3 regions of the Lentilactobacillus curieae genome follow, and region 2 is predicted to be linked to each of the others. Evidence: a T-box and tRNA genes for the amino acid it is inferred to sense, from the RefSeq annotation. Region 2 holds a T-box; the other regions hold tRNA genes.
What was found. A T-box is a leader RNA that pairs with one kind of tRNA and senses whether it is charged. The one in region 2 lies ahead of pheS (phenylalanine--tRNA ligase subunit alpha), so its partner is inferred to be a tRNA-Phe.

Region 1 (9,311 bases), 490 kb from region 2:
AAATTGGTGATCCTTATCAACTTCTTCGAGAATACTATAGAAAAAACTTTCGATTTGCTTGTGATTACCTAGTAAATCAAGCACAGTAATTCCACGCTTGTCTAAATCATCAGTACCAATTAGCACCCGAATCGTGTTCTCGTTAATCCGTTCCATTTCCATGTTAGTCCACCCCATTCCATAACCAAGGGTCATTTGATATCTATTAATTGTAACACTAAAACTATTCATGTAAATGATACGGCTTAAATAAACTGAACACAAGTGAAACACTTTGTTACTGTGCGTTGGAAATCATTCTTGCTAAATCTGTCTTACGGATATGGCGAGGTAGGAATCTTCTGATTTCATCATCGTTAAAGCCAATTTGTAGCCGTCGTTCATCTAACATGATTGGTCGACGAATCATTTCAGGGTGTGATGAGAGTAACGAAAGTAATTCATCTAAAGTCATTGTTTCAATTTTGTCGCGAAATTCTTGAAAAGCAAATGAACGAGTTGAAATCAACGCTTCTGTGCCCTCCTCAGAAAGCATAAGAATTTTCTTTAATTCTGCCTTAGTTAGTGGATCCGCAAAAATATTTCTTTCTTTGTAAGCAACCTCGTTTTCCTTAAGCCATGCTTTTGCCTTACGGCATGAAGTGCAACTTGGTGTTGATAAGAATTCTACAGTCATATTTAAATCTCTCCCTGTCTTTAATTGATGATTAAAGTATATAATGAGAATCTATTGGTTTGGAAAAGTTCACAGTTATTTCATGAATTTTCATGAAAGTTCACAAAATATTCACATTTGAACAACTAAATGAGTTTTAGCAACCATCACTGGAATATCTTTAGTAATTGCTTTTTTGGTCTCATTAATCAATCGATCGGTGTCATTGTCTGCAGGCAAATGGCTTAGCAGCACCTTTTTAACGTTAGAATCTGTGGCAAGCTTTCCCGTCTCAGCTGTGGTCATATGCCATTTTTGACCAGTTTTGTTAGAAAAGAAATTCGTATCTGTAAGCAACAAATCTGCATCCTTACATATTTCTTTCAATCCTTCAAAATAAGCGCTATCTGCCGTAAATGCAAGCACCTTCCCAGTTTTAATGTCTTCTATTCGTAAAGCATATGCCGTAACTGGATGGTGGGTTTTCTGAAAATTAATTTTAAAGGGACCGATTTTCAATTCAGCATCCGGATTATAAGCGACTTTTTTCGTTGATTTTGGCCAGTCTAGACTGTCAAAATGTTGCTGATCCTCCTGATGGCCGTAAATAGGTAACACGGCTTCTCTGGGCCGTTCTGCGTGTAATTGCCAGTAGTACTGCATAACCCCAACGTCAGCAATGTGATCATTGTGGTAGTGAGTCAAAATCATAGCATCAATTGTGAGCGGATCAGTAATTTTTTCTAGGCTTAATAAGGCACCACTACCAAAGTCAATAAGTAGCTTAAAACCGTCAGCCTCGAGTAAATATGAGCTCGTTCCATCTCCATGACTTGGATAGCCGCCTAGAAATCCTAAAACAGTTAGTTTCAATGTAAGCACTCCCTTTTTCCTTAGTATAAAAACATTGGGAATAATTGTAAATATTTGGTCGTCTTTCTCAAAAAAAGTATAATAAAGTTGAAATCGGAGGTGGGTAGCATGATTAGAAGTATTGCAATTACATTTGGTAGCGAGAAAGTACTTAACGATTTAAAGGCAAAACATCCGGATCGGGAATTAAGAGTCTACAACGCTTTGAGCAATCAAAACGAACTTATGATGTTGGATGTTTCTGGGGAGGAATCAGTGTTTAGCTCCCCCGTTGAATATAGTGTCCTCAGTCACATTGGAAACGATCATTGGAATGGTTTCATTAGCTTCATTACTTTAGAGTTGGACTTTGACCAACAAAAAGTGTTTGATGCCCGAATCAATAAGCTAATGGGCGACAGTCTTCCTGATGGCATGAAGTCAATGTACTCACTGCATAGTCACAATAACATCAGCGAACGAGTGTTACTGACAACTTGGGAATCTTCAAGTCAATTTGAACTTTGGAAGAAAGACAGCAACTTATTAATGCCAAGCACGTACAAGACAACTCCAAGTTTTTATAGTCATGAAGCTGACTACCGAGCTGTTAAATAAATAAAAGGTTGATTTCATTTTTTGAAATCAGCCTTTTTTGTTTATAGGTATTCAATGTCCATTGGAATCGATCCTTCGAGGGAAGCATGGACGGTACACTTCCTAACAACCTCGTTCATAAAGAAATTATGATCTTCAGGAGACAGGTTAGTCTCACCAGTCAATTTGATATCCATATGGGTTACTTTTGAACTACCATCTGGATACCTGGTTGTCTCACCATAAACATCAACCTTGAACTTTTTAATTTTTAAATCTGGTTCCTCGTTTTCAATTTGGCGAGCAGTTACACTCATACAACCACCAACCGCTCCTAATAAGTATTGTACTGGGTTAGGACCTGCATCAGTACCTTGGGCAACAGCAGGCTCATCTGATAAATATGAATGACCACCAGTTTGATTCATAACTTGAGTGCCCAACGGTCTTAAGGTTGAATGAACAACATATTTTCCCATATTTAAAATCTCCATTTCATAAATTAGTAATTGTATTTTATCCTGTTTTCAAATAAGTTGCTATGATTTTGGCTTTAATAAAAAAACTAGCAACAACCAAAAAGGTTATTGCTAGACAATTAAAAATTTAAGGAGGATGAGAGATTCGAACTCTCGCGTGGTTTGACCCACCTGACGGTTTTCAAGACCGTTCCCTTCAGCCAGACTTGGGTAATCCTCCATAATATAATCTTCAGCTCTCAATTATGAAAGCCATAGACATTGTATGAAAAGAAACAACAATAAATAAAAAAGCAGAGGATTTAACCTTTGCTATTTCGTCCGGTCCGTACGAGACTCGAACTCGTGATCTCCTGCGTGACAGGCAGGCGTCCTAAACCAACTAGACCAACGGACCAAAATTGCGGGAGCTGGATTTGAACCAACGACCTTCGGGTTATGAGCCCGACGAGCTACCAGACTGCTCCATCCCGCGATAATTAATATTCTACTAAAAGTGGATGACCCGTACGGGATTTGAACCCATGTTACCGCCGTGAAAGGGCGGTGTCTTAACCACTTGACCAACGGGTCATAAAAACGGAGAAGGAGAGATTCGAACTCTCGCGCCGCTTACGCGACCTACACCCTTAGCAGGGGCGCCTCTTCAGCCACTTGAGTACTTCTCCATAGATATATGGGCCTAAATGGACTCGAACCATCGACCTCACGCTTATCAGGCGTGCGCTCTAACCAGCTGAGCTATAGGCCCATTTTAACATAAAAAGCGGGTGACGAGAATCGAACTCGCGACAACAGCTTGGAAGGCTGTGGTTTTACCACTAAACTACACCCGCATAAATAAGATAATATTCAATTAAAGTGGCGCGGGACAGAATCGAACTGCCGACACATGGAGCTTCAATCCATTGCTCTACCGACTGAGCTACCGAGCCATAAACCGGTCCGTACGAGACTCGAACTCGTGATCTCCTGCGTGACAGGCAGGCGTCCTAAACCAACTAGACCAACGGACCAAAATTGCGGGAGCTGGATTTGAACCAACGACCTTCGGGTTATGAGCCCGACGAGCTACCAGACTGCTCCATCCCGCGATAATGTAAAGGAGGATGAGAGATTCGAACTCTCGCGTGGTTTGACCCACCTGACGGTTTTCAAGACCGTTCCCTTCAGCCAGACTTGGGTAATCCTCCAAAATTAACGCATATAACATTAACTCTAACAATGTTGAGTCAATGGACCTTGTAGGACTCGAACCTACGACCGGACGGTTATGAGCCGTCTGCTCTAACCAACTGAGCTAAAGGTCCAAGACCTATATCGCGGCAGGGGGGATCGAACCCTCGACCTCCCGGGTATGAACCGGACGCTCTAGCCAGCTGAGCTACACCGCGATCGATGATAGTGCAATATATAATATTTAGCTATCAATCGGGAAGACAGGATTCGAACCTGCGACCCCCTGGTCCCAAACCAGGTGCTCTACCAAGCTGAGCTACTTCCCGAAAATATGCACCCAGTAGGAGTCGAACCTACAACCTTCTGATTCGTAGTCAGACACTCTATCCAGTTGCGCTATGGGTGCATTTTATGCCGAGGACCGGGATCGAACCGGTACGGTCATCACTGACCGCAGGATTTTAAGTCCTGTGCGTCTGCCAATTCCGCCACCCCGGCATAATAAAGCGGAAGACGGGATTCGAACCCGCGACCCCCACCATGGCAAGGTGATGTTCTACCACTGAACTACTTCCGCAAAAATGCCGACTAGAAGATTCGAACTTCCGACCCCCTGTTTACAAGACAGGTGCTCTGCCAGCTGAGCTAAGTCGGCATATTTACAATATTATGCGCTAAGATATATTCAATTGTAATGAGCCGTGGCAGTCTCGAACTGCCGACCCTCTGATTAAAAGTCAGATGCTCTACCAACTGAGCTAACGGCTCAATATGGAGGATACAGGGATCGAACCTGTGACCTCCTGCTTGTAAGGCAGATGCTCTCCCAGCTGAGCTAATCCTCCATAATCGCGTGGCAACGTCCTACCCTTGCAGGGGGCGATCCCCCAACTACTATCGGCGTGCTGAAGCTTAACTTCTGTGTTCGGCATGGGAACAGGTGTATCCTTCAGGCTATCGCCACCACACTATTTACTTTAGAGAACTTTGTTCTCTCAAAACTAGCTAATATTAATTTTCTGCTGCCGATACTTACCATTTATTTTGGTTAAGTCCTCGACCGATTAGTATTGGTCCGCTCCGTACATCACTGCACTTCCACTTCCAACCTATCTACCTCATCATCTCTGAGGGATCTTACTTCCATATAGGAATGGGAAATCTCATCTTGAGGCGAGTTTCACACTTAGATGCTTTCAGCGTTTATCTCATCCATACATAGCTACCCAGCGATGCGCCTGGCGGCACAACTGGTACACCAGCGGTATGTCCATCCCGGTCCTCTCGTACTAAGGACAGCTCCTCTCAAATTTCCTACGCCCGCGACGGATAGGGACCGAACTGTCTCACGACGTTCTGAACCCAGCTCGCGTACCGCTTTAATGGGCGAACAGCCCAACCCTTGGGACCGACTACAGCCCCAGGATGCGATGAGCCGACATCGAGGTGCCAAACCTCCCCGTCGATGTGGACTCTTGGGGGAGATAAGCCTGTTATCCCCAGGGTAGCTTTTATCCGTTGAGCGATGGCCCTTCCATGCGGAACCACCGGATCACTAAGCCCGACTTTCGTCCCTGCTCGACCTGTCTGTCTCGCAGTCAAGCTCCCTTCTGCCTTTACACTCTATGAATGATTTCCAACCATTCTGAGGGAACCTTTGGGCGCCTCCGTTACTGTTTGGGAGGCGACCGCCCCAGTCAAACTGCCCACCTGACACTGTCTCCCGCCACGCTTAGTGGCGCGGGTTAGAGTGTTCACACAGCGAGGGTAGTATCCCACCAACGCCTCAGTCGAAACTAGCGTTCCGACTTCATCGGCTCCTACCTATCCTGTACAAGCTGTGTCAACACCCAATATCAAGCTACAGTAAAGCTCCATGGGGTCTTTCCGTCCTGTCGCGGGTAACCTGCTTCTTCACAGGTATCTTAATTTCACCGAGTCTCTCGTTGAGACAGTGCCCAGATCGTTACGCCTTTCGTGCGGGTCGGAACTTACCCGACAAGGAATTTCGCTACCTTAGGACCGTTATAGTTACGGCCGCCGTTTACTGGGGCTTCATTTCTGGGCTTCGCCGAAGCTAACTCATCCACTTAACCTTCCAGCACCGGGCAGGCGTCAGCCCCTATACGTCATCTTACGATTTTGCAGAAACCTGTGTTTTTGATAAACAGTCGCCTGGGCCTTTTCACTGCGGCTGACCTTGCGGTCAGCACCCCTTCTCCCGAAGTTACGGGGTCATTTTGCCGAGTTCCTTAACGAGAGTTCACTCGCTCACCTTAGGATTCTCTCCTCGACTACCTGTGTCGGTTTGCGGTACGGGTAGTTGATTACTCGCTAGAAGCTTTTCTCGGCAGCGTGACATCAGTCGCTTCCCTACTTAAATTTCGGTCCTCATCACTACTTGTCAACCCGCTGAGAAGCATTTGACTCCTCAACTGACTTGTAGCTTGAACGCACATTTCCAATCGTGCGCACAACTTAGCCTTCTGCGTCCCTCCATCGTTCAAACATAATCAACTAGTACAGGAATCTCAACCTGTTGTCCATCGCCTACGCCTCTCGGCCTCGGCTTAGGTCCCGACTAACCCTGGGAGGACGAGCCTTCCCCAGGAAACCTTAGTCATTCGGTGGATCAGATTCTCACTGATCTTTCGCTACTCATACCGGCATTCTCACTTCTAAGCGCTCCACCAGTCCTTACGGTCTGACTTCATTGCCCTTAGAACGCTCTCCTATCACATGACCATAAGGTCATGTCCACAGTCTCGGTAATACGCTTAGCCCCGGTAAATTTTCGGCGCGGAATCACTCGACTAGTGAGCTATTACGCACTCTTTAAATGAGTGGCTGCTTCTAAGCCAACATCCTAGTTGTCTATGCAACTCCACATCCTTTTCCACTTAGCATACATTTAGGGACCTTAACTGGTGGTCTGGGCTGTTCCCCTTTCGACGATGGATCTTATCACTCACCGTCTGACTCCCGGATATAAATCAATGGTATTCGGAGTTTATCTGAATTTAGTAACCCATGACGGGCCCCTCATCCAAACAGTGCTCTACCTCCATGATTCTAAGTCCGAGGCTAGCCCTAAAGCTATTTCGGAGAGAACCAGCTATCTCCAAGTTCGTTTGGAATTTCACCGCTACCCACACCTCATCCCAGCACTTTTCAACGTACACGGGTTCGGCCCTCCAGTAAGTTTTACCTCACCTTCAGCCTGGACATGGGTAGATCACCTGGTTTCGGGTCTACGGCAACATACTTAAACGCCCATTTCAGACTCGCTTTCGCTGCGGCTCCGGCTTTTTCACCTTAACCTTGCATGTTACTGTAACTCGCCGGTTCATTCTACAAAAGGCACGCTATCACCCATTAACGGGCTCTAACTGCTTGTAGGCACATGGTTTCAGGAACTATTTCACTCCCCTTCCGGGGTGCTTTTCACCTTTCCCTCACGGTACTGGTTCACTATCGGTCACTAGGGAGTATTTAGCCTTGGGAGATGGTCCTCCCGGATTCCGACGACGTTTCACGTGTGTCGCCGTACTCAGGATCCTGAACTGAGGGTCATTGATTTCATCTACGGGGCTATCACCCTGTCTCGCCAATCTTCCCAGATTGTTCGATTATCAACAACTTTGGTAACTCAAATGTTCAGTCCTACAACCCCAAAGAGCAAGCTCTTTGGTTTGGGCTGTTCCCCGTTCGCTCGCCGCTACTTAGGGAATCGATTTTTCTTTCTCTTCCTGTGGGTAATTAGATGTTTCAGTTCCCCACGTCTACCTCTGATCAGCTATGTATTCACTGAACAGTAACAGTCGATTAAAACTGCTGGGTTTCCCCATTCGGAAATCTCCGGATCAAAGCTTACGTACAGCTCCCCGAAGCATATCGGTGTTAGTCCCGTCCTTCATCGGCTCCTAGTGCCAAGGCATTCACCATGCGCCCTTAATAACTTAACCTAGTATCACTTCGTGATACTCAAGTTAATTGAGTTTTACGCGAATAAAACATTTCGTTAATTTGACTCAATAAACGCGGTGTTCTCGGTTGAAATTATATTTTAAATATAATTCACTACAGAAAATTAATATTATCTAGTTTTCAAAGAACAAAATCCCTGACGCTCTCGCGTCAATGGAGAATAGCGGGATCGAACCGCTGACCCCCTGCTTGCAAAGCAGGTGCTCTCCCATCTGAGCTAATTCCCCATACTCTCCGGTCATATGGCCGGTGGATGGGCCTAAATGGACTCGAACCATCGACCTCACGCTTATCAGGCGTGCGCTCTAACCAGCTGAGCTATAGGCCCAAAAAAGCGTTAACCAGAATTGAGAGTAGACCTCTCAAAACTAAACAAAACTTTCGACATGTGTAGGTTTCCGTATTATTCCTTAGAAAGGAGGTGATCCAGCCGCAGGTTCTCCTACGGCTACCTTGTTACGACTTCACCCTAATCATCTGTCCCACCTTAGGCGGCTGGCTCCAAAAGGTTACCTCACCGACTTTGGGTGTTACAAACTCTCATGGTGTGACGGGCGGTGTGTACAAGGCCCGGGAACGTATTCACCGTGGCATGCTGATCCACGATTACTAGCGATTCCAACTTCATGCAGGCGAGTTGCAGCCTGCAATCCGAACTGAGAACGGCTTTAAGAGATTAGCTTGACCTCGCGGTTTCGCGACTCGTTGTACCGTCCATTGTAGCACGTGTGTAGCCCAGGTCATAAGGGGCATGATGATTTGACGTCGTCCCCACCTTCCTCCGGTTTGTCACCGGCAGTCTTGCTAGAGTGCCCAACTAAATGCTGGCAACTAACAATAAGGGTTGCGCTCGTTGCGGGACTTAACCCAACATCTCACGACACGAGCTGACGACAACCATGCACCACCTGTCATTCCGTCCCCGAAGGGAACGCCCAATCTCTTGGGTTAGCAGAAGATGTCAAGACCTGGTAAGGTTCTTCGCGTAGCATCGAATTAAACCACATGCTCCACCGCTTGTGCGGGCCCCCGTCAATTCCTTTGAGTTTCAACCTTGCGGTCGTACTCCCCAGGCGGAGTGCTTAATGCGTTAGCTGCAGCACTGAAGGGCGGAAACCCTCCAACACTTAGCACTCATCGTTTACGGCATGGACTACCAGGGTATCTAATCCTGTTCGCTACCCATGCTTTCGAGCCTCAGCGTCAGTTACAGACCAGACAGCCGCCTTCGCCACTGGTGTTCTTCCATATATCTACGCATTTCACCGCTACACATGGAGTTCCACTGTCCTCTTCTGCACTCAAGTCTCCCAGTTTCCGATGCACTTCTCCGGTTAAGCCGAAGGCTTTCACATCAGACTTAAAAGACCGCCTGCGCTCGCTTTACGCCCAATAAATCCGGACAACGCTTGCCACCTACGTATTACCGCGGCTGCTGGCACGTAGTTAGCCGTGGCTTTCTGGTTAAATACCGTCACGGTGTAAACAGTTACTCTTACACCTGTTCTTCTTTAACAACAGAGTTTTACGAGCCGAAACCCTTCTTCACTCACGCGGCGTTG
Region 2 (9,311 bases):
TAAGATCCACAAATGGGCTAACACATTCATTTACCTAAATAACCCTAAACATGGCCAAAAAGTCGCATTTACGTATCACCCACAGGGCATGGTTTTAGGAGTTATCCTAACTGGAATAACAATATTGGGATTAATTGGAGGTCACTTTATTTTCAAACGAAATCGAAGATATTAAGCATTAATAATGGCATTAAAGAAGGACTACGATGTTGAAAAAATACATCGTAGTCCTTCTTTATTAGGTCGAATTCCACCCCTGACAATATCCGTCAATCAATTCTTATTTATTCTAATTCGCCATTTTCTTCATAACGATAGGTAACATCGTCAGACAGTTCAGGATCAAAATCCACTGTTAGATCGTATCCTTTAAAGAACCACTCGTCACCCTCATCAACGAAGAACTTGATGCCATCTTTCTCAGTTTCAGCGTAAACTTCCTTAGGATGGTCATCTCTAGTTAGTGCCAAGGAAAAACCATCGTGAACCGGAGTATTGCCGTACACCTTGCCATAAAAACGAACACCGTTCCCGTCAGTTAAGCCCATCTCGTCTTCAAACCATTTACTTGCTGCTTCAGTTACCGTAATTTTCACATTTGTCACCGCCAAATCGTATTGTATTCGCTTACAATAGTATAACATCCTCAAATGTATTTCACAAAGTTTATAATCTAAATTATTCATTTTATCTAAATCAAACATTTTTAAATGTCTGATACTAAAGAAAAAGCCATGTCATTTCCAAATAACGGAGACAACATGGCTTTGATTTGTATGTCAAAAATTCACAAACTACTTAGTCAACCTTGGTAATTTTAACTTGCATATTACCGGCTGGAATTTCAATTGTTACTTCATCATTTACTCGGTGACCTAACAATCCCTTAGCAATTGGCGATTCGTTTGAAATTTTGCCAGACATCGGATCTGCTTCAGCAGCCCCCACGATTTGGTAAGTTTCTGGTTCTTCGTCCGGTAATTCTTGGAACGTTACCATCTTACCGACAGTGACTTCATCTTTATCACTGTTGTTAGAATCAATAATTTCAGCATATTGAAGCATGTGTTCAATAGTTTGAATTCTACTTTCTAACATACTTTGTTCGTCTTTTGCAGATTCATATTCTGAATTTTCAGACAAATCACCATATGAACGAGCAATTTTAATTCTTTCAACCACTTTTGGACGTTGGTTAAGCTTTAAGTCCTCAAGTTCTGCTTGTAATTTTTCGCGGCCATCAGCCGTCATTGGATAACTATCTTCAGCCATTTAAAATGTCTCCCTTAAATCTAAATTGTTGAATCGGTGTTATTTGCAACGTGTTTGTTACCACGCTTAACTAGTATTGAACGGATTTTGGTGGTTAACAAGTCAATCGCAACTTGATTTTCCCCACCTTCAGGAACAATGATATCAGCATACCGTTTAGTTGGCTCAACGAATTGATGATACATGGGTTTTACAGTACTAAGATACTGCTTGATGATACCATTCAAGTCACGACCACGTTCACCGTTGTCTCGCTGAATTCTCCGAATTATTCGAATATCATCATCAGTATCAACATATACTTTGATGTCCATCAAATCTCGAAGACGTTTATCATCTAATAGAAGGATTCCTTCCAGAATAATAACTTCTCGAGGCTCTTGGTGAATAGTTTTCTCACTTCGAGTGTATTGAGAATAGTCGTAAACCGGCTTTTCAATTGCCTTATAATCTAACAAATCTTTTAACTGGGCAACCAATAAGTCAATATCAAAAGCAAGCGGATGATCATAGTTAACCTGCTTTCTCTCCTCCATTGACATATCAGCCTGATCATTATAGTAAGAATCTTGTTGCAAGATCATAATTGAATTATCTGCAAGCTGATTAAAAATCTTTCGGCTAACAGTCGTTTTCCCACTACCTGATCCTCCAGTAACCCCGATTACTACCGGTTTTTTCTTAGCGCTCATTTCAAACTCCTCAGATTCTAATTAGTGTAGATACTTCGCACTTTTTTCCTGGTGCTCAGCGTACGTCTTTGAATAATACACCTTTCCAGTTTTGGTGTCAGCAACGAAATATAAATATCCCTTAGAACGATAAAGCGGATGAAGCACTGCTTGAATTGAACTCAAGCTTGGGCTATCAAATGGTCCTGGTCCATATCCATAATTTTTGTACAAATTATATGGAGAATCATTTTGTAGGTCTTTGGTAGTAAGGTCCTTATTTCTGACTCCTAGAGAATACAAAACAGATATATCTGACTGAATTGGCATATTAATTTTAATTCTATTCATAAATACACCAACGATTTTACGTCTGTCAGTCTGATTAACCCCCTCTTTTTCAGCAAGGGAAGCCAAAGTCATAAATTCTTGAACCGTCATGTGACGTTTCTTAATTTGTGAATAATAAGGTGTCATTACTTGATTTGTTTTAGCCACCATTTGAGTAACCAATGCTTCTAGTGACATATTCTTCTTAACTTCATATGTCGCAGGGAACAAGTAGCCCTCAAGCCGATATCTAACATCCTTAGCTTTCATTGCTGACTGAAGGAGTTGAGGATACTTCTTATAAAGTGAATTGATAAAGGTCTTATCCTTCATCAAACTCAAAAAGCTCTTACTTGAAAAGTCAGTGGTTGAACTAATTCTGTATGAAATATCCTTGATATTGGCACCTTCCATGACAAGAAGTTTACCCTTTGCACTTTGAATTGGTTCGTCACTACCACCCTTTTGAAGTTCCTTAGCAATTCGCTTCAAACTCATTGAAGGTTTCAACTGGTAATAGCCCGCACGGAAATTAGTCATGTTGTTTGACTTAACATAGTAGTCAAATACCATTCCACTTTTAACAATCTTTTTATTTTGCAAGATCGAGCCAATTTGCTTGTTTGAAGCCCCTAAGGGAATATGAACTTGGCTAACTTGTTCATTTTTAGGATCAAGTGGTTTAAGTGACTCTTGGAAATAGTTATATCCCAAGAGGCCGATTGCTGCCAGTAAAATAACCAGTAACGTCACAACGGTGATAATTATTTTCTTTCCCAGCCCTTTATTTTGCTTTGGGGCAGGAGTTGTTGGACCATTATTCATCAGTAGTTCCTCCTGTTAGTTCTCACGTCAATTATAGATATGAAACTACCTAATTTCTGCATTTAATTCATCTGTTAAGTGTTTTTTAATCTTTTCCATTGACGCATTGACTTCATCGTCCTTAAGAGTATCACGTTTATTCTCAAAAGTAAGCGAGTAAGCCAAAGACTTCTTGCCGTCAGCAACATTTTCACCGGTATAAAGGTCAAACAATTCAATGTTAGCAAGGTATGCTCCACCACATTTTGAAATGACCTTTAATAAATCATCGTTACTTATAGCATCGTCAACTAATAACGCAATATCACGTTTGATACTTGGGAATTTAGAAATTGGACTAAATTGATCAGCATTCTTAGGCAATGAATTCAAAAGATCAAAATCAAGCTCGAAAGCATAAGTATCATTAATTTTAAATTGCTTTTCAGTTACCGGATGGATTTGACCAACAAAACCAACTTCTTTGCCATGGACCAATACCTTGGCAGTTCTTCCTGGATGCATTTCCTTGATTGAATTGTCAGCTACAAACTCAACTTCCCCATTCGGAGCAAAGTTCTTGATTAGTTTTTCAACAATCCCCTTGACCATAAAGAAGTCAGCCTTCACTGACTGATGGCTCCAACTCTTATCGACCAGGTTTCCTGAAAGCACCCCGGCAACGTGGCTAACTTCTTCAGGACGAACTTGTTCTTCACTATCTTTGAAGAACACTCGACCAAATTCATAAAGGGCAACGTTGCCGACTTTACGAGCCTTATTGTAAGCCACATCATCAAGCAGTCCTGATAGTAAGTTCATTCTAAGTACTGAATGATCTTGAGTCATTGGAAAACTCAATTTGGTTTCAGATGAGTTCCTAGTTAAAAACATTTTCGCTTTGTCTTCCGTAGTTAGAGAGTATGAGATGGCCTGTGTTAAGCCTAACCCTTCTAAAACGTTTCTCAAGGCGCGTTCATTCTTTTGTGTGTCAGTTAATGCACCAACCCCCATTCTCCCCGTTGGAAGTGTCACTGGTAGGTTATCATAACCGTAAATTCTGGCTACCTCTTCATTTAAATCAGCAGGAATTTCAATGTCCCAACGGCGAGCAGTAATTGTGACATCTAATCCATCCCCATCTTTTACTGAAGTGAAACCTAACCGGTCAAAAATGTTTGTAACATCTGCTAAGCTCAAATCAGTTCCCAGAACTTTGTTAACACTTTTATCTGACACGTGAATCGTTGGAAGTTCTCGCGGAGTGTCAGTGGCAGAAATAATACCGGTAGCAACTTTACCACCTGCAAGTTCAGCCATCATTTGGGCAGCTTCATTTACAGCATCTTCTACAGTATCGTAATTGATTCCCCGTTCAAATCGTTGTGAGGCTTCAGAGTGAAGAACAAGGCGTCTTGCTGTTTTCCGAATTTGAATTGAATCAAAAATTGCAGATTCAATTACAACATCAGTAGTATCATCACTGATTTCAGAATCCAATCCACCCATGATTCCTGCAATTGCAACTGGCTTATTATCATCAGTAATCAAAATGTCACCTGCTGCTAATTTACGTTCTTCTTCATCTAGTGTTGTTATTGACTCACCATCCTTAGCAGCTCGAACGTTAATATTACCATCGATTTTATTTCTATCGAAAGCATGTAAAGGTTGGCCGTACTTCAAGAGAATGTAGTTGGTAACATCAACAACATTATTAATTGGTCTAATTCCAGATGTCCAAAGCCTTACCTGTAACCAAGCTGGACTAGGAGCAATCTTAACTCCCTTAACTACTCTCAGTTTGTATGTGGGGGCAAGCGTTTGGTCCGCAGATGCAGAAAGTTCATCTTCTACCTTGATTGCTGCATCTTCACTTACTGTTGGCTGTTTAATTTCTGGTTTTTGATCATATATTGCAGCTAAATCATGAACTGTACCCAACACACTCAACATATCTCCACGATTAGGAGTCACATCAAGGTCAATTACATCGTCATCCATTCCCAAATAGCTGTATACATCCTCACCAACGGGAACTGAATCATCAAATACATAAATTCCATCTTCCCATTCCTTTGGTACAACATCTTTAGAAAAGCCAATTTCATCGAGTGCACAAATCATTCCATTCGATTGAACACCGCGCATTTTAGATTTCTTGATTTTTACATTTCCACCGATTCGTGAACCTGGCAAAGCAACAATTACAGTTTGACCAGCTGCCACATTAGGCGCACCACAAACGATTTGCAGTGTCTCTTCTTCACCAACGTCAACTTGGCACACGTGCAAATGATCAGAATCTGGATGGTTTTCCATACTCAAAACTTTACCAGTTACAATTTTCTTTAATCCATCAGCTAAACGGCTTACCGAGTCAACTTCAACCGCCGTTCTTTCAATCTTTTCGGCAAGATCCTTAGCTGGAATGTTTAAATCTAAATATTCTTTTACCCATTTATATGAAAGTTTCAATTTAATTACTCCTCTTGTCGAATTGATTTAGGAACCGAACATCGTTCAAATAGAAGTCACGAATATCAGTTACCCCATATTGAAGCATTGCAAATCTATCTGGTCCAAGACCAAAAGCGAATCCTCCATAAACGTCTGGATCTACGCCTGCCATCTTCAAAACATTAGGATGAACCATTCCAGCACCTAACACTTCAATCCAACCAGTGTGCTTGCAGACATCACAACCCTTACCCATACAGTTAAAGCATGTCACATCAACTTCAACTGAAGGCTCTGTGAATGGGAAGTAGCTTGGGCGAAGTCGAATATCAAACTTATCACCAAATATTTCATGAGTCATAGTGATAAGGGTACCCTTTAAGTCAGCCATGGTAATGTGTTCATCGATTACCAACCCTTCAACCTGATGAAATTGATGAGAGTGGGTTGGATCATCAGTATCACGTCGATAAACGATTCCTGGTGAGATCATCTTTAAAGGTCCTTGGCTAAAATCATGCTTTTCCAAAGTTCTTGCTTGCATTGGTGATGTTTGAGTTCTCATTAATATATCGCTAGTTAAATAAAAGGTATCCTGCATATCACGTGCAGGGTGGTCCTTAGGAAGGTTCATCATTTCAAAGTTATATTTTTCTTCTTCAACTTCGGGGCCAGTCAATACCTCGTAGCCCATTCCTAAGAATAAGTCTACGATTTGATCAATAATTTGTTGGATAACATGTGGTTGGCCTTGGGGTAATTCAGTTCCTGGCAAGGTAACATCAATTGATTCCTTGGCTAACCGTTCATTCATCTCTGCTGTTTCCAGCTTTTCCTTTTGGTTAGCGATAGCTTGCGTCAAGTCATCCCTTATTTCATTTGCATAACTACCAACTTCTGGTCGTTCTTCAACCGGTAAATCCTTGATTGATCTCAAGGCAGTGGTAATTGGTCCCTTTTTTCCGAGCAAGTTTACCCGAATATCGTTCAACTTCTTAAGGTCACCAGTTGTCTCAATTACCTTAAGATTTTCCGTTCTAATGTTAGTTAAGTCTTCTCTTAAAGACATAGAATCCCTCCAATATTTTAGGCACAAAAAAACCTCATCCCAAAAAGGGACGAGGTTTCTCGCGGTACCACCCTAGTTCACGTCCAGTAAAGACTAGACGAACACTTCAAATCGATAACGGCGATAACCGGAAAATTTTTCGTTATTAGAACTCCCAATTTCAGCTAAGAAGATGAATTCAGCTAACCAATTTCCTCTGTTCGCACCAACCCAGAAGTCTCTGAATAATCGGTATAACTTACTGCTTCTTCTATATCGCATTTACTCTAAAAATAATAGACTAAAATAAAAAAATGGTCAAGCTAACATTTGTTAACTGGATACCATTTTTCTGACCAATCATGAAGTTGCTTCATAATTGGAGCAAGTTCTTCACCTTGTTTAGTCAGTGAATATTCAATCAATGATGAATCTTCGTAATCATTTCTAATTAATACACCGTCTTCTTCTAGTTCACGCAAGCGTTCTACTAGAACCCGATCGGAGCACTTAGGAATCTGGCGAGCAATTTCACGGAAACGTAAAGATCCTTCTTGCAGAAGAACGTCAATGATTAGTCCATTCCACTTTTTGCCTAAGAATGAAAATGTTTTTTCAAAGCGTGGACAAAGATAATAGTTAACTGGGTCTTTTATAGATAAATTCGTTCTCATTTATTTTCCTCCTTAACACTAGCAACTAAGCTTTAAGCCTTGCAATAATCCGTTTTTTAAAAGGTTGCATAAATTCATGGACAGCCTCATAGTCGTCAACGAGTGAAACAATAACACTTTCCCTATACTTAGGACGAGCTAAAGTAACCCCCCACATATGTTTAAGGATAATGTCCTTTTCCATATCGTTGAGATCTGTAATCTTTTCAGCATTACGCAACGCAACTCGAGGGTGAATGTATGCATGCGAACCAAGGTCGAACTTTGTTGTTCGCCAGTCGTAAAAGAACAGGTCATGCAACAATCCCGCTCTGGCTACAGAACGGTAGTCAAGATTAGCACGCCTTGCAATTTGGTAACTGTCAAACGAAACAGCTAACGAATGTTCAAGTCGAGTCGAATTGTGATGTTGTGTGTAATTAGCCATGCTTTGAACTAAGTCAGTTGATAGCAAATCTTCGACGATTGAAACGTATAATTCGTCGTTCTTCCATTCATCTCTTTGCATGCAATACCCCTTTTCTTAATGTCTAAGGAGATAATACTAGGATTTTGAAAAATAATCAATTAAATTGACTAACTATTTACAAGTTGAAACATAACAATTCCTGCAGCAACCGCAACGTTAAGCGATTCGGCGTTACCATTCATAGGAATATAAAGGTTTTGCGTAGTTTTAGAGAGTAAGCTCTCACTCATACCGTTTCCTTCATTCCCCATTACTAATGCAAAGTCACTAGGATGACCTACATCTTTATAAGATTTTGCATTTTCGTTTAATTCAGTACCAAATACGGGAATTTCATTTTGCTTAAATTTGTTCATCCATTCATCAAGGTCACCTGAGTATAGTGCAATGTGAAAATGACTACCCTGCATAGAACGAATTAATTTCGGATTGTAAATATCGACACTACTACCACCTAAAACAACACCCTTTAGTCCTGCAGCATCTGCTGTTCTGACAATCGTTCCCAGATTCCCTGGATCTTGAACATTATCCAACAATATCCAGCGCCCCTTGACATCATCCGGAACTTCTTCATGATATGATTCAGTGGGTAAAACAGCAAATATCCCTTGAGGAGTCTTCGTAGATGAAATATGATCAGCAATTTCTTCGGTTATTTGAAAGATACTAGTACTTGAACTAATATTTAAATCATCTAAGTCATCAGGGTCAACAACCATTATTTCTTCGAATTCTTTGCCACTTTTTTGAGCTTCGTCAATTAAGTGCCAACCCTCTATAATATAAGAAGAAGTCTTTGTTCTTTGTTTTTTACTTTGAAGTTTCTTCCAATCTTTAACACGTTGATTCTGATTTGAAGTTAATATTTCCATGTAAATTTCCTTTCAATACAAAATGATTTGAGGTCAATAATAATGAAAAAAACAGTGGATATCATTGTGATAGGCCGAGTCCAAGGTGTTGGATTCAGATATGCAACAATCAGGCTGGCTGATAGTCTGGAAGTTGACGGTTACGTTGAAAATCTTCCAGACGGCTCAGTGCACATAGTTGCATCAGCTAACGACAACCAGTTAAATCAGTTTATTAATAGCGTTAAGGCATCGCCTACGCCATACGGAAAAGTCACCTCTACCAAAATCCATTATACAACCTCAAACGTTAATAAAGGGTTTGATGTTAAATATTAAATTGAAAACCTTAAATAAATCTAGTAATATTTAACCTGTTATGTTATTAAAGATCAGAAAGGGTCTCAATTAATGAAAAAAGCAAAATCACTCACTGTGTTTGGATTAATCTCCATGCTAGCAATTGTGCTAAGTGGATGTGTCCAAACTACAAAGTCTGGCAAACCTTACGGGTTCGTATACGATTATTTGGCAAAGCCAGGACAGGCAATCATGGAATGGATTGCTAACTTTACCGGTTCATATGGCTGGGCAATCATCGTACTGACTGTTGTCGTTAGAATGTTCTTACTTCCAATGATGGTCAAACAGATGAAAAGCTCAACAATTCAACAGGAAAAGATGCAACTGGTTAGACCACAACTAAACGAAATTCAAAAGCGCCAAAAA
Region 3 (9,311 bases), 380 kb from region 2:
TGAAGTGCTTGCACGGATTCTGATTCAACATTTGGACGAGTGGCGAACTGGTGAGTAACACGTGGGTAACCTGCCCTCAAGCAGGGGATAACACTTGGAAACAGGTGCTAATACCGTATAACAATGAAAACCGCATGGTTTTCATTTGAAAGATGGTTTCGGCTATCACTTGAGGATGGACCCGCGGCGTATTAGCTAGTTGGTGAGGTAACGGCTCACCAAGGCAATGATACGTAGCCGACCTGAGAGGGTAATCGGCCACATTGGGACTGAGACACGGCCCAAACTCCTACGGGAGGCAGCAGTAGGGAATCTTCCACAATGGACGAAAGTCTGATGGAGCAACGCCGCGTGAGTGAAGAAGGGTTTCGGCTCGTAAAACTCTGTTGTTAAAGAAGAACAGGTGTAAGAGTAACTGTTTACACCGTGACGGTATTTAACCAGAAAGCCACGGCTAACTACGTGCCAGCAGCCGCGGTAATACGTAGGTGGCAAGCGTTGTCCGGATTTATTGGGCGTAAAGCGAGCGCAGGCGGTCTTTTAAGTCTGATGTGAAAGCCTTCGGCTTAACCGGAGAAGTGCATCGGAAACTGGGAGACTTGAGTGCAGAAGAGGACAGTGGAACTCCATGTGTAGCGGTGAAATGCGTAGATATATGGAAGAACACCAGTGGCGAAGGCGGCTGTCTGGTCTGTAACTGACGCTGAGGCTCGAAAGCATGGGTAGCGAACAGGATTAGATACCCTGGTAGTCCATGCCGTAAACGATGAGTGCTAAGTGTTGGAGGGTTTCCGCCCTTCAGTGCTGCAGCTAACGCATTAAGCACTCCGCCTGGGGAGTACGACCGCAAGGTTGAAACTCAAAGGAATTGACGGGGGCCCGCACAAGCGGTGGAGCATGTGGTTTAATTCGATGCTACGCGAAGAACCTTACCAGGTCTTGACATCTTCTGCTAACCCAAGAGATTGGGCGTTCCCTTCGGGACGGAATGACAGGTGGTGCATGGTTGTCGTCAGCTCGTGTCGTGAGATGTTGGGTTAAGTCCCGCAACGAGCGCAACCCTTATTGTTAGTTGCCAGCATTTAGTTGGGCACTCTAGCAAGACTGCCGGTGACAAACCGGAGGAAGGTGGGGACGACGTCAAATCATCATGCCCCTTATGACCTGGGCTACACACGTGCTACAATGGACGGTACAACGAGTCGCGAAACCGCGAGGTCAAGCTAATCTCTTAAAGCCGTTCTCAGTTCGGATTGCAGGCTGCAACTCGCCTGCATGAAGTTGGAATCGCTAGTAATCGTGGATCAGCATGCCACGGTGAATACGTTCCCGGGCCTTGTACACACCGCCCGTCACACCATGAGAGTTTGTAACACCCAAAGTCGGTGAGGTAACCTTTTGGAGCCAGCCGCCTAAGGTGGGACAGATGATTAGGGTGAAGTCGTAACAAGGTAGCCGTAGGAGAACCTGCGGCTGGATCACCTCCTTTCTAAGGAATAATACGGAAACCTACACATGTCGAAAGTTTTGTTTAGTTTTGAGAGGTCTACTCTCAATTCTGGTTAACGCTTTTTTGGGCCTATAGCTCAGCTGGTTAGAGCGCACGCCTGATAAGCGTGAGGTCGATGGTTCGAGTCCATTTAGGCCCATCCACCGGCCATACGACCGGAGAGTATGGGGAATTAGCTCAGATGGGAGAGCACCTGCTTTGCAAGCAGGGGGTCAGCGGTTCGATCCCGCTATTCTCCATTGACGCGAGAGCGTCAGGGATTTTGTTCTTTGAAAACTAGATAATATTAATTTTCTGTAGTGAATTATATTTAAAATATAATTTCAACCGAGAACACCGCGTTTATTGAGTCAAATTAACGAAATGTTTTATTCGCGTAAAACTCAATTAACTTGAGTATCACGAAGTGATACTAGGTTAAGTTATTAAGGGCGCATGGTGAATGCCTTGGCACTAGGAGCCGATGAAGGACGGGACTAACACCGATATGCTTCGGGGAGCTGTACGTAAGCTTTGATCCGGAGATTTCCGAATGGGGAAACCCAGCAGTTTTAATCGACTGTTACTGTTCAGTGAATACATAGCTGATCAGAGGTAGACGTGGGGAACTGAAACATCTAATTACCCACAGGAAGAGAAAGAAAAATCGATTCCCTAAGTAGCGGCGAGCGAACGGGGAACAGCCCAAACCAAAGAGCTTGCTCTTTGGGGTTGTAGGACTGAACATTTGAGTTACCAAAGTTGTTGATAATCGAACAATCTGGGAAGATTGGCGAGACAGGGTGATAGCCCCGTAGATGAAATCAATGACCCTCAGTTCAGGATCCTGAGTACGGCGACACACGTGAAACGTCGTCGGAATCCGGGAGGACCATCTCCCAAGGCTAAATACTCCCTAGTGACCGATAGTGAACCAGTACCGTGAGGGAAAGGTGAAAAGCACCCCGGAAGGGGAGTGAAATAGTTCCTGAAACCATGTGCCTACAAGCAGTTAGAGCCCGTTAATGGGTGATAGCGTGCCTTTTGTAGAATGAACCGGCGAGTTACAGTAACATGCAAGGTTAAGGTGAAAAAGCCGGAGCCGCAGCGAAAGCGAGTCTGAAATGGGCGTTTAAGTATGTTGCCGTAGACCCGAAACCAGGTGATCTACCCATGTCCAGGCTGAAGGTGAGGTAAAACTTACTGGAGGGCCGAACCCGTGTACGTTGAAAAGTGCTGGGATGAGGTGTGGGTAGCGGTGAAATTCCAAACGAACTTGGAGATAGCTGGTTCTCTCCGAAATAGCTTTAGGGCTAGCCTCGGACTTAGAATCATGGAGGTAGAGCACTGTTTGGATGAGGGGCCCGTCATGGGTTACTAAATTCAGATAAACTCCGAATACCATTGATTTATATCCGGGAGTCAGACGGTGAGTGATAAGATCCATCGTCGAAAGGGGAACAGCCCAGACCACCAGTTAAGGTCCCTAAATGTATGCTAAGTGGAAAAGGATGTGGAGTTGCATAGACAACTAGGATGTTGGCTTAGAAGCAGCCACTCATTTAAAGAGTGCGTAATAGCTCACTAGTCGAGTGATTCCGCGCCGAAAATTTACCGGGGCTAAGCATACTACCGAGACTGTGGACATGACCTTATGGTCATGTGATAGGAGAGCGTTCTAAGGGCAATGAAGTCAGACCGTAAGGACTGGTGGAGCGCTTAGAAGTGAGAATGCCGGTATGAGTAGCGAAAGATCAGTGAGAATCTGATCCACCGAATGACTAAGGTTTCCTGGGGAAGGCTCGTCCTCCCAGGGTTAGTCGGGACCTAAGCCGAGGCCGAGAGGCGTAGGCGATGGACAACAGGTTGAGATTCCTGTACTAGTTGATTATGTTTGAACGATGGAGGGACGCAGAAGGCTAAGTTGTGCGCACGATTGGAAATGTGCGTTCAAGCTACAAGTCAGTTGAGGAGTCAAATGCTTCTCAGCGGGTTGACAAGTAGTGATGAGGACCGAAATTTAAGTAGGGAAGCGACTGATGTCACGCTGCCGAGAAAAGCTTCTAGTGAGTAATCAACTACCCGTACCGCAAACCGACACAGGTAGTCGAGGAGAGAATCCTAAGGTGAGCGAGTGAACTCTCGTTAAGGAACTCGGCAAAATGACCCCGTAACTTCGGGAGAAGGGGTGCTGACCGCAAGGTCAGCCGCAGTGAAAAGGCCCAGGCGACTGTTTATCAAAAACACAGGTTTCTGCAAAATCGTAAGATGACGTATAGGGGCTGACGCCTGCCCGGTGCTGGAAGGTTAAGTGGATGAGTTAGCTTCGGCGAAGCCCAGAAATGAAGCCCCAGTAAACGGCGGCCGTAACTATAACGGTCCTAAGGTAGCGAAATTCCTTGTCGGGTAAGTTCCGACCCGCACGAAAGGCGTAACGATCTGGGCACTGTCTCAACGAGAGACTCGGTGAAATTAAGATACCTGTGAAGAAGCAGGTTACCCGCGACAGGACGGAAAGACCCCATGGAGCTTTACTGTAGCTTGATATTGGGTGTTGACACAGCTTGTACAGGATAGGTAGGAGCCGATGAAGTCGGAACGCTAGTTTCGACTGAGGCGTTGGTGGGATACTACCCTCGCTGTGTGAACACTCTAACCCGCGCCACTAAGCGTGGCGGGAGACAGTGTCAGGTGGGCAGTTTGACTGGGGCGGTCGCCTCCCAAACAGTAACGGAGGCGCCCAAAGGTTCCCTCAGAATGGTTGGAAATCATTCATAGAGTGTAAAGGCAGAAGGGAGCTTGACTGCGAGACAGACAGGTCGAGCAGGGACGAAAGTCGGGCTTAGTGATCCGGTGGTTCCGCATGGAAGGGCCATCGCTCAACGGATAAAAGCTACCCTGGGGATAACAGGCTTATCTCCCCCAAGAGTCCACATCGACGGGGAGGTTTGGCACCTCGATGTCGGCTCATCGCATCCTGGGGCTGTAGTCGGTCCCAAGGGTTGGGCTGTTCGCCCATTAAAGCGGTACGCGAGCTGGGTTCAGAACGTCGTGAGACAGTTCGGTCCCTATCCGTCGCGGGCGTAGGAAATTTGAGAGGAGCTGTCCTTAGTACGAGAGGACCGGGATGGACATACCGCTGGTGTACCAGTTGTGCCGCCAGGCGCATCGCTGGGTAGCTATGTATGGATGAGATAAACGCTGAAAGCATCTAAGTGTGAAACTCGCCTCAAGATGAGATTTCCCATTCCTATATGGAAGTAAGACCCCTCAGAGATGATGAGGTAGATAGGTTGGAAGTGGAAGTGCAGTGATGTACGGAGCGGACCAATACTAATCGGTCGAGGACTTAACCAAAATAAATGGTAAGTATCGGCAGCAGAAAATTAATATTAGCTAGTTTTGAGAGAACAAAGTTCTCTAAAGTAAATAGTGTGGTGGCGATAGCCTGAAGGATACACCTGTTCCCATGCCGAACACAGAAGTTAAGCTTCAGCACGCCGATAGTAGTTGGGGGATCGCCCCCTGCAAGGGTAGGACGTTGCCACGCGATTATTCCGGCATAGCTCAGTTGGTAGAGCACCTGACTGTTAATCAGGTTGTCGACGGTTCGAGCCCGCCTGCCGGAGTTATTATTAAAAATGGAGAGTTGTCCGAGCTGGCCGAAGGAGCATCATTGGAAATGATGTAAACGGGTAAACGCCTGTTTCAAGGGTTCGAATCCCTTACTCTCCGTTAATAATAAGAGAATGACCCGTTGGTCAAGTGGTTAAGACACCGCCCTTTCACGGCGGTAACATGGGTTCAAATCCCGTACGGGTCACTTTATGGAGGATTAGCTCAGCTGGGAGAGCATCTGCCTTACAAGCAGGAGGTCACAGGTTCGATCCCTGTATCCTCCATTTTCATAGCAGCACTGGTCCGTTGGTCTAGTTGGTTTAGGACGCCTGCCTGTCACGCAGGAGATCACGAGTTCGAGTCTCGTACGGACCGTTGTTATGTATTACAATTGAATACACAACATTATATAGCATTATATACTCTGGTATTTGGCTCGGTAGCTCAGTCGGTAGAGCAATGGATTGAAGCTCCATGTGTCGGCAGTTCGATTCTGTCCCGCGCCATTTATGGAGGGGTAGCGAAGTCTGGCTAAACGCGGCGGACTGTAAATCCGCTCCTTCGGGTTCGGTGGTTCGAATCCACTCCCCTCCACCATAGGGATATAGTTTAATGGTAGAACTACGGTCTCCAAAACCGTCGGTGTGGGTTCAACTCCTACTATCCCTGTTAATAATGTTATGGCGGTATTGGTGAAGTGGTTAACACATCGGTTTGTGGATCCGACACGCGTGGGTTCGATTCCCACATACCGCCCTTTGATTGGATGATATCCAAGTGGTAAGGCAATAGATTACTTTGAATCTCTTATTGAGGTTTCAGAGGTTGTTCTGGCGGTATAGCCAAGTGGTAAGGCAGAGGTCTGCAAAACCTTCATCGTCGGTTCGAATCCGATTACCGCCTTTTTCCAATCATGTTATTCTAATATTTATCAGTTATTTTGCCGGAGTGGCGGAACTGGCAGACGCGCTAGACTCAAAATCTAGTGTCCGCAAGGACGTGTGGGTTCGAACCCCACCTCCGGTATAAGAGAATTACACGAGTTTGCTAATGAAAGGAAGCATTGATTATTCAATGCTTCCTTTCTTTGTATATATTGAATTGGAGATAATCTTGATGGATAAGTAACAAATCTATTCGTTTCTTGACGAGCATGATGTCTGGTTTGAAGTCACTGAGCACCAAGCCGTGTATAACATGCAAGAAGTCAGTAAGGTTAATCTCCCGTATCCTAATGCAGATGCAAAAAACATTTTCGTTAGAGATGATAAGAACAGAAAGTATTATTTAATTACAGTAGACGGTTCCCATAGAGTGGACTTAAAGAAATTTAGCCAGGATCATGGAACCAGACACTTATCATTTGCGTCTGAGACTGTTTTAAAAGATAAGCTTGGTCTAAGTCCTGGTTCGGTAACGCCATTTGGCTTGCTTAACAACAAGGCACATGACGTGGACCTATACCTAGATAAGCAGTTCACTAAAGCCCCTGGGATTATTGGAGTCCATCCAAACGATAATACAGCCACTGTCTGGATGAAAACTAAGGATTTGGTAAACATTATCAAACAGCATGGTAATCAAGTGGTTATCACCGATATTTTTTAAAACGCAAAAAAACACCCGTAGTTAGCATTTCGCTAGTTACGGGTGTTTGTGTATTGAATAGCTTTTTAAACGTTTAGAATCTTGTTTAAGAAGTCTTGGAGACGGGCATTCTGTGGGTGATTAAATACATCTTCTGGAGTTCCTTGTTCAAGAATCCGACCATCATCAACAAAGACAACACGATCGGCAACTTCCTTAGCAAATCCCATTTCATGGGTAACAACGATCATAGTCATACCTTGTTTGGCCAAATCCTTCATAACGGCCAATACATCACCAACCATTTCAGGATCCAAGGCCGAGGTTGGTTCATCGAATAACATTACGTCTGGCTTCATGGCTAAAGCACGAGCGATTGCAACCCGTTGTTGTTGTCCACCTGATAGTGACTGAACTTTAGCATCGAACTTTTCTGCCAATCCGACCATACTTAGTAATTTCTTGGCATGTTCAGCAGCATCTTCAGGAGTTTCTTTTTTGAGTTGTACCGGGGCAAGCATGATGTTTTCGCCGACAGTTAAGTTATTAAACAGATTAAAATGTTGGAAAACCATCCCAATATTTTCACGGACTGTGTTGATGTCTGTATCTTTCTTTGCAATATCTACATCGTCAATAATGATTGAACCAGAAGATGGTTCTTCAAGCTTGTTTAATGTTCTTAAGAATGTACTTTTTCCTGATCCAGAAGGGCCAATAACAACGACCACTTCGTTATTTTTTACGGAGAGATCGATTCCCTTAAGAACCAAATTATCGCCATACTTCTTTGTGAGACCAGTTACTTTTACTTTTGCAGATTCATTTTTTTCGCTCATAGTTTAGTTCTCCTTTGTACCCAATTGGATAACCAAGTTAAGAGGGTGATTATAACCAGGTAAATTACCGCGATGATTGCCCAAACCTTAAACCCTTCAAGGTTTCTGGCAATGATAATCTTACCAGTTTGGGTCAATTCTAGTAATCCAATAATTGACAAGATTGAGGTATCTTTCAATGTAATGATGAATTGGTTGATGAATGATGGAATCATGATCCTGATTCCTTGTGGCAGAATAACTTTCCTCATCGATTTACCAAACGGTAATCCAAGGCTTCGAGCAGCTTCCATTTGACCAGAATCTACTGCTTGAATTCCACCCTTCACGAACGCTGCAATGTAGGCACCTTCGTTAAACGTCAAGGTTACAACCCCGGCAATGAATGCTGGAATTTTTGTACCAGTCAAACTTGGAATACCAGTATAGATGAATAGGGCGAGCACAAGAAGTGGCAAACCCCGGAAAATATAAATAATGGTTGTTGATAGGCCATTGGTAAATTTACTTGGAACAACTCCCATCAAACCAACAATGATTCCAAAAATCGTTGCAAAGAAAATCGAAACAACGGTTAACCAAAGGGTTTCTGACAGACCACTAAGTAAAGCTCCTTTATTCTGCTTGATTAGCCCGAAGAATGTCCGGTCAGAACTATCATCACTAGCTTTAATTTTCTTTCCTTGATCGGTACCTAAGTACTTGGCAACAATATCATCATAAGCACCACTTGCCTTTAAGTCCTTTAAGCCCGTGTTGAATGCTGATAGTAAGGCTTGATTTTTACCTTTTTTAACTGCAAAACCGTAGGCGCCAGATTCGGCAGGGTTGGTAACGATTTTTAGTTTGGTACCTTGCTTGATTGCGTACTGCATAACTGGCTGATCTTCAAAACATGCGGCTGAGTTACCAGTGATGACATCTTGATACATGTTGTTTGAATCGTCAAAAGTAACGGTTTTGAACCCATACTTCTTCTTAATACTGTTAGCGTAATCTGCTCCTGCAGTCCCAGTCTTGATGGCAACTTTCTTACCTTTAAGGTCTTTGAGACTCTTTACGTTACCTTTAGGGTTCACTGCCATAACAACACCTGAACTATAGTAAGGCGACGAGAAATCAAATTGGGCTTTACGTTCCGGAGTGATCGACATTCCAGCAATAACACCATCGATTTGGCCAGATTCAAGTGATTGAACCGCAGCGTTAAATCCGAGGGCCTTTACCTTTACTTTAAATCCTTGTTCTTGAGCAATTGCTCTAATTAAATCCATATCGATACCAACGTACTTATTCTTCTTGTTGGCAAATTCAAATGGTGGGAAGGTCACATCAGTCCCAATAGTAAAGGTTTTGCCCTTAACCTTTGAGTTGTCACCATTTCCTAAGTACTTACCAACGATCTTGTTATAAGTTCCGTTAGTTTTGATTTTCTTTAAACCTGAGTTGAACTTTTTGACTAATTCCTTATTTTTACCTTTTTGAACAGCGAAACCATAATATCCTTGGTTAGCAGGCTGGGTAACGATTTTTAACTTCATGCCTTGCTTAATCGCATATTGCATGACTGGTTGATCTTCAAAACATGCTACCGAGTTACCAGTGGTAACGTCTTGATACATGTTATCAGAATCATCAAAGGTGACAGTTTTAAAACCATATTTCTTTTGAATACTCTGAGCATACGCCGCTGCAGCGGTACCGGTTTTAATTGCAACCTTTTTTCCTTTTAGCTGCTTGAAATCTTTGATTTTACTGTTCTTTTGAACAGCCATGAC

Region 1: it encodes a tRNA-Phe, which carries the amino acid that the T-box ahead of pheS (phenylalanine--tRNA ligase subunit alpha) is inferred to sense. The anticodon was not compared.
Region 3: it encodes a tRNA-Phe, which carries the amino acid that the T-box ahead of pheS (phenylalanine--tRNA ligase subunit alpha) is inferred to sense. The anticodon was not compared.

The regions. Positions count from the first base shown of each region.
Region 1 is NZ_CP018906.1:166,090-175,400, forward strand. Features, by position in the region: gene PL11_RS00910 (adaptor protein MecA) at 1-162, opposite strand, end outside; gene spx (transcriptional regulator Spx) at 278-676, opposite strand; gene PL11_RS00920 (MBL fold metallo-hydrolase) at 788-1,528, opposite strand; gene PL11_RS00925 (hypothetical protein) at 1,637-2,125, shown strand; gene PL11_RS00930 (OsmC family protein) at 2,167-2,583, opposite strand; tRNA gene PL11_RS00935 (tRNA-Ser) at 2,714-2,803, opposite strand; tRNA gene PL11_RS00940 (tRNA-Asp) at 2,906-2,980, opposite strand; tRNA gene PL11_RS00945 (tRNA-Met) at 2,985-3,058, opposite strand; tRNA gene PL11_RS00950 (tRNA-Glu) at 3,085-3,156, opposite strand; tRNA gene PL11_RS00955 (tRNA-Ser) at 3,164-3,251, opposite strand; tRNA gene PL11_RS00960 (tRNA-Ile) at 3,261-3,334, opposite strand; tRNA gene PL11_RS00965 (tRNA-Gly) at 3,349-3,419, opposite strand; tRNA gene PL11_RS00970 (tRNA-Phe) at 3,446-3,518, opposite strand; tRNA gene PL11_RS00975 (tRNA-Asp) at 3,525-3,599, opposite strand; tRNA gene PL11_RS00980 (tRNA-Met) at 3,604-3,677, opposite strand; tRNA gene PL11_RS00985 (tRNA-Ser) at 3,687-3,776, opposite strand; tRNA gene PL11_RS00990 (tRNA-Ile) at 3,820-3,893, opposite strand; tRNA gene PL11_RS00995 (tRNA-Met) at 3,904-3,977, opposite strand; tRNA gene PL11_RS01000 (tRNA-Pro) at 4,015-4,088, opposite strand; tRNA gene PL11_RS01005 (tRNA-Arg) at 4,095-4,168, opposite strand; tRNA gene PL11_RS01010 (tRNA-Leu) at 4,175-4,260, opposite strand; tRNA gene PL11_RS01015 (tRNA-Gly) at 4,268-4,339, opposite strand; tRNA gene PL11_RS01020 (tRNA-Thr) at 4,345-4,417, opposite strand; tRNA gene PL11_RS01025 (tRNA-Lys) at 4,458-4,530, opposite strand; tRNA gene PL11_RS01030 (tRNA-Val) at 4,535-4,607, opposite strand; rRNA gene rrf (5S ribosomal RNA) at 4,614-4,730, opposite strand; rRNA gene PL11_RS01040 (23S ribosomal RNA) at 4,807-7,727, opposite strand; tRNA gene PL11_RS01045 (tRNA-Ala) at 7,904-7,976, opposite strand; tRNA gene PL11_RS01050 (tRNA-Ile) at 8,004-8,077, opposite strand; rRNA gene PL11_RS01055 (16S ribosomal RNA) at 8,164-9,311, opposite strand, start outside.
Region 2 is NZ_CP018906.1:1,775,290-1,784,600, reverse strand. Features, by position in the region: gene PL11_RS08650 (YfhO family protein) at 1-175, shown strand, start outside; gene PL11_RS08645 (HesB/YadR/YfhF family protein) at 285-596, opposite strand; gene greA (transcription elongation factor GreA) at 799-1,272, opposite strand; gene udk (uridine kinase) at 1,293-1,964, opposite strand; gene mltG (endolytic transglycosylase MltG) at 1,986-3,098, opposite strand; gene pheT (phenylalanine--tRNA ligase subunit beta) at 3,144-5,555, opposite strand; gene pheS (phenylalanine--tRNA ligase subunit alpha) at 5,557-6,606, opposite strand; T-box leader at 6,649-6,871, opposite strand; gene PL11_RS08615 (winged helix-turn-helix transcriptional regulator) at 6,909-7,259, opposite strand; gene PL11_RS08610 (HD domain-containing protein) at 7,285-7,767, opposite strand; gene PL11_RS08605 (TrmH family RNA methyltransferase) at 7,836-8,603, opposite strand; gene PL11_RS08600 (acylphosphatase) at 8,646-8,921, shown strand; gene yidC (membrane protein insertase YidC) at 8,994-9,311, shown strand, end outside.
Region 3 is NZ_CP018906.1:56,374-65,684, reverse strand. Features, by position in the region: rRNA gene PL11_RS00405 (16S ribosomal RNA) at 1-1,489, shown strand, start outside; tRNA gene PL11_RS00400 (tRNA-Ile) at 1,576-1,649, shown strand; tRNA gene PL11_RS00395 (tRNA-Ala) at 1,677-1,749, shown strand; rRNA gene PL11_RS00390 (23S ribosomal RNA) at 1,926-4,846, shown strand; rRNA gene rrf (5S ribosomal RNA) at 4,923-5,039, shown strand; tRNA gene PL11_RS00380 (tRNA-Asn) at 5,046-5,118, shown strand; tRNA gene PL11_RS00375 (tRNA-Ser) at 5,133-5,224, shown strand; tRNA gene PL11_RS00370 (tRNA-Glu) at 5,241-5,312, shown strand; tRNA gene PL11_RS00365 (tRNA-Val) at 5,319-5,391, shown strand; tRNA gene PL11_RS00360 (tRNA-Asp) at 5,408-5,482, shown strand; tRNA gene PL11_RS00355 (tRNA-Phe) at 5,541-5,613, shown strand; tRNA gene PL11_RS00350 (tRNA-Tyr) at 5,619-5,704, shown strand; tRNA gene PL11_RS00345 (tRNA-Trp) at 5,706-5,776, shown strand; tRNA gene PL11_RS00340 (tRNA-His) at 5,791-5,863, shown strand; tRNA gene PL11_RS00335 (tRNA-Cys) at 5,940-6,010, shown strand; tRNA gene PL11_RS00330 (tRNA-Leu) at 6,050-6,133, shown strand; gene PL11_RS00325 (prolyl-tRNA synthetase associated domain-containing protein) at 6,239-6,715, shown strand; gene PL11_RS00320 (amino acid ABC transporter ATP-binding protein) at 6,781-7,533, opposite strand; partial or broken gene PL11_RS10475 (amino acid ABC transporter substrate-binding protein/permease) at 7,530-8,888, opposite strand; partial or broken gene PL11_RS10470 (transporter substrate-binding domain-containing protein) at 8,964-9,311, opposite strand, start outside.